DNA from 2 places in the Cytobacillus sp. FSL M8-0252 genome. Region 1 is predicted to be linked to the other one. Evidence: a T-box and tRNA genes for the amino acid it is inferred to sense, from the RefSeq annotation. Region 1 holds a T-box; the other holds one or more tRNA genes.
The links. The T-box of region 1 lies ahead of tyrS (tyrosine--tRNA ligase). A T-box ahead of a tRNA ligase gene usually reads a tRNA of that ligase, here a tRNA-Tyr.
Positions count from the first base shown of each region.

Region 1 (4,243 bases):
CATCAAAAAGTCGGGGAAGCGATTATGGATGATCTTGTGTTAGGAGGAATTTTTAGTAAAGAGGGATTCCCAGTCCATTGTATTAGCGGTAAAGACCTTATCAGCTTTCGTATGTACCCAGAGGGGATCAAAGGTTTGATTGAAGGTTGGACTAAAAGCTTTGCTACAGCTTCAAAGGCTACTCATTCTTTTATTACCATACTAATAAGTTTATGGATTGCCGGTGCCTTTTCTTCCGTTGCATTCATCTTATTGTCACTATGGCAAAGCAGTCTTAGCTTATTACTTATTTCATTAGGATTTTATCTTCTTTACATCTATCATCTTATTTTGCAGTCTCAAAAAATCGGTCGTTTTCATATAGCGAGTATTGTCCTTTATCCATTTTTATTTTGTTTCTTTACACTAACATTTGTATATTCTCTTTATTTAACGCGAATTAAAAAAAGGGTGAACTGGCGTGGTAGGAAGGTAAAAGTATGAATATTTTTCCGATTTTCACCCTTACACCACTCGCTCTTTTGACAGTTAATATTCTTGCATGGGGTTTCATTCACATCAGTTTATCTCTTTTACTAGCTTCTCTACCACTCCGTTGGTTTAAAAATGATTCTCATCTTTATCAATCAAAAAAATGGGAGAAAAACGGAGAGCTTTGGCAATGGCTGGTTAAGGTAAGACAGTGGAAACATAAAATTCCAGATGGTAAGCATATTATTTCTAAAGGATACGAAAAACAAAACTTACAGGGTGTTTCTCTGTCAGACCTTGAAGTTTTCTTATATGAATCTAGAAGAGCAGAGCTCACCCACTGGCTATCCATACCACCTGCATGTTTATTTTTCATTTGGAACCCCATTTGGGCAGGTTGGGTAATGATTGCCTATGCATTAATATTTAATTTACCTATTATTATCGTACAACGCTATAATCGGCCACGCTTAATACGCTTAATAGCATTAAAAAAATGCAGAAAAACTGTTTACTAAAGATAAGTAGCCTATCTCTAATTTTTAGAAATAGGCTACTTCATTTTAATATTGAATTAATGTATATTTCTTCTTCCCGCGACGAATAACTGTAAATTGACCCTCTATTTTATCTTGCTCACTCAACTGATAATCAACCTGTTGCATACGATCACCGTTAATGTAGATTGCACCGTTCGTTACGTCTTCTCTCGCTTGTCTTTTAGAAGGCGAAATTTTAGCCTCTACAAGTAAGTCAACAATATTGCCCTCTCCAGTATGTTGATAAGAAGGAACATCCTTAAACCCTTCCTTTACTTCCGCAGCGGTTAACTCTTTAATTTGTCCACTGAATAAGGCTTCAGTAATTTTCAGCGCTTGGTTCAATGCTGCTTCACCATGTATTTGTCTCGTCATTTCTTCTGCTAATGCCTTTTGTGCTTTACGTAAATGAGGCTCTTCTTGGACAGCTACTTCCAAAGCTTCGATGTCTTCACGTGATAGGAATGTGAAGTATTTCAAGTATTTAATGACATCTGCATCTGCTGTATTAATCCAGAACTGATAAAACTCATAAGGTGATGTTTTTTCGGCATCTAACCAAATGGCTCCACCTTCTGTTTTTCCAAACTTCGTACCGTCAGCTTTTGTCACAAGCGGAATGGTCATACCGTATGCTTTTGCACCTTCTCCAACCATTTTACGGATAAGCTCAAGCCCAGTTGTAATATTACCCCACTGATCACTGCCGCCAATTTGAATTTTACATTGATGATTTTCATAAAGATGCTTAAAGTCCATCCCTTGTAAAATCGTATAAGTGAATTCCGTAAAAGAAATACCTGATTCTAATCTTTTAGCAATCGTATCTTTAGCTAACATATAGTTAACCCCAATATGTTTACCGTAATCCCTGAGGAAAGTGACAATATTCATACTCGATGTCCAGTCGTAATTATTGACTAATGTCGCTCCATTATCTCCTTCAAAATCAAAAATACGTTCTAATTGCTGTGATAAAGAAGCAACATTTTCTTGTACTTTCTCAATCGTTTGTAGTGTTCTTTCTTCTGTCGCCTTTGGATCACCAATTAACCCAGTTGCCCCCCCTACTAACACAATCGGACGATGCCCAGCATTTTGAAACCTTCTCAATGTTAAGAAGGGTAATAAATGACCAATATGCATACTATCACCAGTCGGATCCATCCCACAATATAAGGAAATCTTTTCTTTTTCTAAAAGATCCTTCATCCCCTCTTCATCTGTTTGTTGATAAATAATGCCTCTCCACTGTAAATCTTCTAATAAATTCATCCACTTTTCCTCCTTTATTTCATAAAAGATAAATTTTTATCCAAAAAAAATACGCCCCTGCTCATTGCAGGGACGCATTTCTTTGCGCGGTACCACCCAGTTTGAGAACACTATTATTCTCCACTCTTCACTGATAACGGAAATACCGTTTACTACTACTAGATATATTCATTCGCAGTAAAAGCTCCGGGAGGTATTTCGCACTTCTATTTGTATCGACTCACAGCAAACCGTCGACTTTCTGAAAACAGGGATAGAATGACTACTTATGACCCATCAACGCTAATATTAAATTGAATCGTAATAATGCATTTTTATCATAAAAGAATAACCAATGTCAATATGACGTTTTTTTAACTTTTTTTCATCCCAATAGGAAAAATATGAATTTTGTACTTTATGACGAACCTTGTCATATTACCTGTTAGGTTATGCTATAATGTATTTGATTTTAGGAGGGATGAACGAATGAATGAGACCTTCAGCAAGATAAAAGAAAAAGCAAAAGCCGCGTTCGGTTTTTTAACTCATAATAAAACCAAAAAAGGCGCACGTATTACATATCAAGTTATATGGAACTTATTATTAATACTTGCAATTACCGTTATCTTAGGTGGGGCATTTGCAGGTGCCACAGGTATTGGCTATTTTGCTTCTCTTGTTAAAGATGAACCCCTTCGTTCTTATGAAAATATGCAAAAAGATATCTATAATTATGAGGAAACCTCAAAATTATATTTCGCTGGTGATGTATATTTAGGAAATGTAAGAACGGACCTTGAAAGAGAAGAAGTGAAGCTAGAAAATGTTTCACCATATTTGAGAGATGCTGTTATTGCCACAGAGGATGAGTACTTTTATGAGCACGAAGGTGTAGTGCCAAAAGCTATCCTACGTGCACTGTTTCAAGAAGTAACTAACGCCTCTACTCAATCTGGAGGAAGTACATTAACTCAGCAACTGATAAAAAACCAGATCTTAACAAACGAAGTTTCTTTTGATCGAAAAGCAAAAGAAATCTTACTCGCATTAAGGTTAGAGAATTATTTTGATAAAGAGGAGATTCTTGAAGCTTATTTAAATGTCTCTACTTTTGGCCGAAATGCGGAAGGTAGAAATATCGCTGGCGTTCAGGCTGCTGCTCAAGGTTTATTTGGTGTTGATGCTAAAGATGTATCTATTCCGCAAGCAGCTTTTATTGCTGGTATGCCTCAGTCACCTTTTGGTTATACACCATTCCAACAAGGTGGTGGCTTAAAGGATGAAGAGTCTCTACAACCAGGCATTGATCGTATGAAAGTCGTACTTAAGAGAATGTACGATGATGAAAGGATTACTGAAAAAGAATATAAAGAAGCTAGTGAGTATGATATTGTTGCTGACTTTAGAAAACCGAAAAATGATGATGCAATTGAAAAATACCCTTATTTAACTTATGAAATTCAAGACCGCGCCAAGGAGCTTTTAGCATCCATCTTAGCAGAACAAGATGGCTATGAAGAAGCTGATTTAACTGGTGACCTTAAAAACGAATATCTTATTTTAGCTGATCGAGCATTAAGACAGAATGGTTATCATGTTCACTCAACTATTGATAAAGATATTTATGAAGCTTGGCAAAAAGTTGTTAAAGATTATCCTAACTACGGCCCAGCCAAAAGTGCAACCTATGTAATCGATGGTGAAGAAAAAGAAGTAATGGAACCAGTGGAGGTTGGTGGACAACTTATTGAAAACAGTACAGGGAAAATTCTGAGCTTTGTTGGTGGTCGTGGCAAGGGTGTATCCTTAAATGAAGACCTTAACCATGCAACCGATACGTTAAGACCAAACGGCTCAACCATGAAACCATTACTTGTTTATGGTCCTGCATTCGAACTTGGTGCAGCACAACCAGGAAGTATTCTTCCCGATGTGCCACTGCGCTTAAATCCAGGTTCAAGTGACTATTGGCCAAA
Region 1 covers NZ_JBBOWZ010000001.1:3,597,579-3,601,821, forward strand. Annotated here, with positions in the region: gene MKX83_RS18035 (glycosyltransferase family 2 protein) at 1-483, shown strand, start outside; gene MKX83_RS18040 (glycosyl-4,4'-diaponeurosporenoate acyltransferase CrtO family protein) at 480-989, shown strand; gene tyrS (tyrosine--tRNA ligase) at 1,035-2,285, opposite strand; T-box leader at 2,351-2,574, opposite strand; gene MKX83_RS18050 (transglycosylase domain-containing protein) at 2,754-4,243, shown strand, end outside.

Region 2 (4,243 bases), 2.1 Mb from region 1:
GTTACCCGCGACAGGACGGAAAGACCCCGTGGAGCTTTACTGTAGCCTGATATTGAATTTTGGTACAGCTTGTACAGGATAGGTAGGAGCCTTAGAAGCCGGAGCGCTAGCTTCGGTGGAGGCGTCGGTGGGATACTACCCTGGCTGTATTGAAATTCTAACCCACATCCCTTATCGGGATGGGAGACAGTGTCAGGTGGGCAGTTTGACTGGGGCGGTCGCCTCCTAAAGAGTAACGGAGGCGCCCAAAGGTTCCCTCAGAATGGTTGGAAATCATTCGTAGAGTGTAAAGGCACAAGGGAGCTTGACTGCGAGACCTACAAGTCGAGCAGGGACGAAAGTCGGGCTTAGTGATCCGGTGGTTCCGCATGGAAGGGCCATCGCTCAACGGATAAAAGCTACCCCGGGGATAACAGGCTTATCTCCCCCAAGAGTCCACATCGACGGGGAGGTTTGGCACCTCGATGTCGGCTCATCGCATCCTGGGGCTGTAGTCGGTCCCAAGGGTTGGGCTGTTCGCCCATTAAAGCGGTACGCGAGCTGGGTTCAGAACGTCGTGAGACAGTTCGGTCCCTATCCGTCGTGGGCGCAGGAAATTTGAGAGGAGCTGTCCTTAGTACGAGAGGACCGGGATGGACGCACCGCTGGTGTACCAGTTGTCTTGCCAAAGGCATCGCTGGGTAGCTATGTGCGGAAGGGATAAGTGCTGAAAGCATCTAAGCATGAAGCCCCCCTCGAGATGAGATTTCCCATAGCGCAAGCTAGTAAGATCCCTGAAAGATGATCAGGTTGATAGGTTAGAGGTGGAAGTGTGGCGACACATGCAGCTGACTAATACTAATCGATCGAGGACTTAACCAAAAACGAAAAGCGAAAGCGCCTACCTAGGCGCTGTAGCTGGACAATACGAAATGCGGGCGGCTTCAAGCCGCCGCAGCTAGACAGCACTACGTAAGTAGTCGCGTCAGCACGCATTCAGGCGATTACTCAAAACAATCTTCTTCAACATTACCTAGTTTTCAGAGAATGATTTAAAATTTCTCTTGAAAATTTTATTAAAGACGTTATAATAATATATGTCTTTAAAAAGTCCGGTGGCGATAGCGAGAAGGTCACACCCGTTCCCATACCGAACACGGAAGTTAAGCTTCTAAAGCGCCGATGGTAGTTAGGGGCTGTCCCCTTGTGAGAGTAGGAAGTTGCCGGGCATACATACTATTAAATTATTCCGCAGTAGCTCAGTGGTAGAGCATTCGGCTGTTAACCGAACGGTCGTAGGTTCGAATCCTACCTGCGGAGCCAATGGAGAGCTGTCCGAGCTGGCCGAAGGAGCACGATTGGAAATCGTGTAGGCGGTTTATAGCCGTCTCAAGGGTTCAAATCCCTTGCTCTCCGCCATTAAACATATAAATTGGCCCCTTGGTCAAGCGGTTAAGACACCGCCCTTTCACGGCGGTAACACGGGTTCGAATCCCGTAGGGGTCACCATTTTGGAGGATTAGCTCAGCTGGGAGAGCATCTGCCTTACAAGCAGAGGGTCGGCGGTTCGATCCCGTCATCCTCCACCATTCATATTATCGCGGGGTGGAGCAGTCCGGTAGCTCGTCGGGCTCATAACCCGAAGGTCGCAGGTTCAAATCCTGCCCCCGCAATTTGGTCCGGTAGTTCAGTTGGTTAGAATGCCTGCCTGTCACGCAGGAGGTCGCGGGTTCGAGTCCCGTCCGGACCGCCACTACATAAATTCACACAAATTAATTTAAAACATATTGTAAAACGTATAAGTTTTGGCTCAGTAGCTCAGTCGGTAGAGCAAAGGACTGAAAATCCTTGTGTCGGCGGTTCGATTCCGTCCTGAGCCACCATTTGCCGGCCTAGCTCAATTGGTAGAGCAACTGACTTGTAATCAGTAGGTTGGGGGTTCAAGTCCTCTGGCCGGCATTGTTTTTTATGGAGGGGTAGCGAAGTGGCTAAACGCGGCGGACTGTAAATCCGCTCCTTCGGGTTCGGCAGTTCGAATCTGCCCCCCTCCACCATCTAGGGGTATAGTTTAATGGTAAAACGAAGGTCTCCAAAACCTTTGATGTGGGTTCGATTCCTACTACCCCTGCCAATTATGGCGGTTGTGGCGAAGTGGTTAACGCATCGGATTGTGGTTCCGACATTCGTGGGTTCGATTCCCATCAGCCGCCCCATTATTTTAAATTCACATTTTTTGCTTTCATGCATAGAATATACAAATGGGCTATAGCCAAGTGGTAAGGCAACGGATTTTGATTCCGTCATTCGCAGGTTCGAACCCTGCTAGCCCAGCCAGATCTGCGGAAGTAGTTCAGTGGTAGAACATCACCTTGCCAAGGTGAGGGTCGCGGGTTCGAATCCCGTCTTCCGCTCCAAGTAGTTATTTATATTGATGGCGGCATAGCCAAGTGGTAAGGCAGAGGTCTGCAAAACCTTCACCACCGGTTCAAATCCGGTTGCCGCCTCCAATACATATTCACTCATTTTTATACACCTCATGCCGGGGTGGCGGAACTGGCAGACGCACAGGACTTAAAATCCTGCGGTAGGTGACTACCGTACCGGTTCGATTCCGGTCCTCGGCACCATAATTAAATAAAAGAATATTTGCCGGTGTGGCGGAATTGGCAGACGCGCACGACTCAAAATCGTGTTCCATCACGGAGTGTCGGTTCGACCCCGACCACCGGTATTTGCGGGTGTAGTTTAGTGGTAAAACCTCAGCCTTCCAAGCTGATGATGAGGGTTCGATTCCCTTCACCCGCTTATATGGAAGTTAAGGACTGTAGACAATCTCTATTTATTAGCAGATTGTCTACAGTTTTTTTTAGTTGAAGTGATTAGTTTTGTTGTTTTTTACTAACCTTAACGAAGTGCATAATGAGTGAAGAGAATGGATGAAAGGCTTCAGTAACGAGAAATGCATTCTCCTTAAAAAATATATGCAGAATACAGGTTGGTTAACAAGAAATATGTTGGAAATGAAAACTTTTCGGATTGATGGTTGACAGGATAGCTTTTATTAGATAAAATTTTCTTTGAAGTTGATAATCATTATCAATGACATGATGATGATCTAAAATGTTCGGATGGAGTGAATGACCTTGTCTAGATTATTTACTGAAGACTTAAGAATTGCATACGGTGATAGAGAGATTGTGAAGAACTTAAACATGATGATACCAGACGGTGAGATTACGGCTATTATTGGGCCGAATGGTTGTGGTAAATCGACTGTCTTAAAGACGATTGCAAGAATTATCCAAGCCAAAGCTGGGTCTGTATATCTTGATGGTAAGCAAATCAGTAAGGAATCGACAAAAGCGATTGCACAAAAAATGGCCATTCTTCCTCAATCTCCTGATGCTCCTGAAGGCTTAACGGTTTCAGAGCTAGTATCTTATGGAAGATTTCCATATCAAAAGGGTATGGGGAGATTAACAGCAAAAGATCGCCAGGTGATAGATTGGGCACTCCAAGTAACAGGAATTGCAGAATTTAAAGATAGAGAAGTAGATGCATTGTCTGGTGGACAGCGGCAAAGAGTATGGATCGCGATGGCTTTGGCTCAAGAGACTGATATAATCTTATTAGATGAGCCGACTACATATTTAGATATGTGTCATCAATTGGAAGTATTAGAACTGTTAAAAGAGCTTAATCAATTAGAAAATAGAACAATTGTTATGGTTATTCATGATTTAAACCATGCAGCAAGGTTTGCTGATTATTTAATTGCTATGAGAGCAGGCAAAATTATTAAAAATGGTGCTGCGAAGGAAGTTATGAATAAGCAGATTTTAAGAGAAGTATTTAATATTGATGCAGAAATTGGTATTGATCCACGTACACAAAAACCAATCTGCTTAACTTATGATTTAATTGATAGTAGGATGGTAGTTCAAGAGCAAGTCGTTTAATGATTTGCTTCTTTTTTTGACTATAATTGAGAATGATTATTATTTTAAAGGTGGATGGAGAACTTGAAAAAGCAATTGGTATTTTTATTTTTTATTCTATTATTAGTTTTAACAGCTTGCGGAAATGGTGGGAATGAATCGTCAGGTGAAGGCAGTAAGGAAACGGAAAAAGAAACATTTACATATAAATCAGAAAATGGAGAAATGGAGTTACCAGCTAATCCTGAAAGAGTAGCATCTATGGCTTACACTGGTAATGTTCTATCATTAGGGATTACGCCAGTAGCAATAGATGAGTGGTCTAA
Region 2 covers NZ_JBBOWZ010000001.1:1,544,468-1,548,710, forward strand. Annotated here, with positions in the region: rRNA gene MKX83_RS07945 (23S ribosomal RNA) at 1-861, shown strand, start outside; rRNA gene rrf (5S ribosomal RNA) at 1,091-1,208, shown strand; tRNA gene MKX83_RS07955 (tRNA-Asn) at 1,228-1,302, shown strand; tRNA gene MKX83_RS07960 (tRNA-Ser) at 1,305-1,398, shown strand; tRNA gene MKX83_RS07965 (tRNA-Glu) at 1,414-1,488, shown strand; tRNA gene MKX83_RS07970 (tRNA-Val) at 1,493-1,568, shown strand; tRNA gene MKX83_RS07975 (tRNA-Met) at 1,579-1,652, shown strand; tRNA gene MKX83_RS07980 (tRNA-Asp) at 1,656-1,732, shown strand; tRNA gene MKX83_RS07985 (tRNA-Phe) at 1,787-1,862, shown strand; tRNA gene MKX83_RS07990 (tRNA-Thr) at 1,866-1,938, shown strand; tRNA gene MKX83_RS07995 (tRNA-Tyr) at 1,950-2,033, shown strand; tRNA gene MKX83_RS08000 (tRNA-Trp) at 2,037-2,110, shown strand; tRNA gene MKX83_RS08005 (tRNA-His) at 2,117-2,192, shown strand; tRNA gene MKX83_RS08010 (tRNA-Gln) at 2,239-2,313, shown strand; tRNA gene MKX83_RS08015 (tRNA-Gly) at 2,319-2,393, shown strand; tRNA gene MKX83_RS08020 (tRNA-Cys) at 2,413-2,486, shown strand; tRNA gene MKX83_RS08025 (tRNA-Leu) at 2,518-2,606, shown strand; tRNA gene MKX83_RS08030 (tRNA-Leu) at 2,628-2,710, shown strand; tRNA gene MKX83_RS08035 (tRNA-Gly) at 2,714-2,784, shown strand; gene MKX83_RS08040 (ABC transporter ATP-binding protein) at 3,123-3,938, shown strand; gene MKX83_RS08045 (iron-hydroxamate ABC transporter substrate-binding protein) at 4,002-4,243, shown strand, end outside.
Region 2: it encodes a tRNA-Tyr, which carries the amino acid that the T-box ahead of tyrS (tyrosine--tRNA ligase) is inferred to sense. The anticodon was not compared.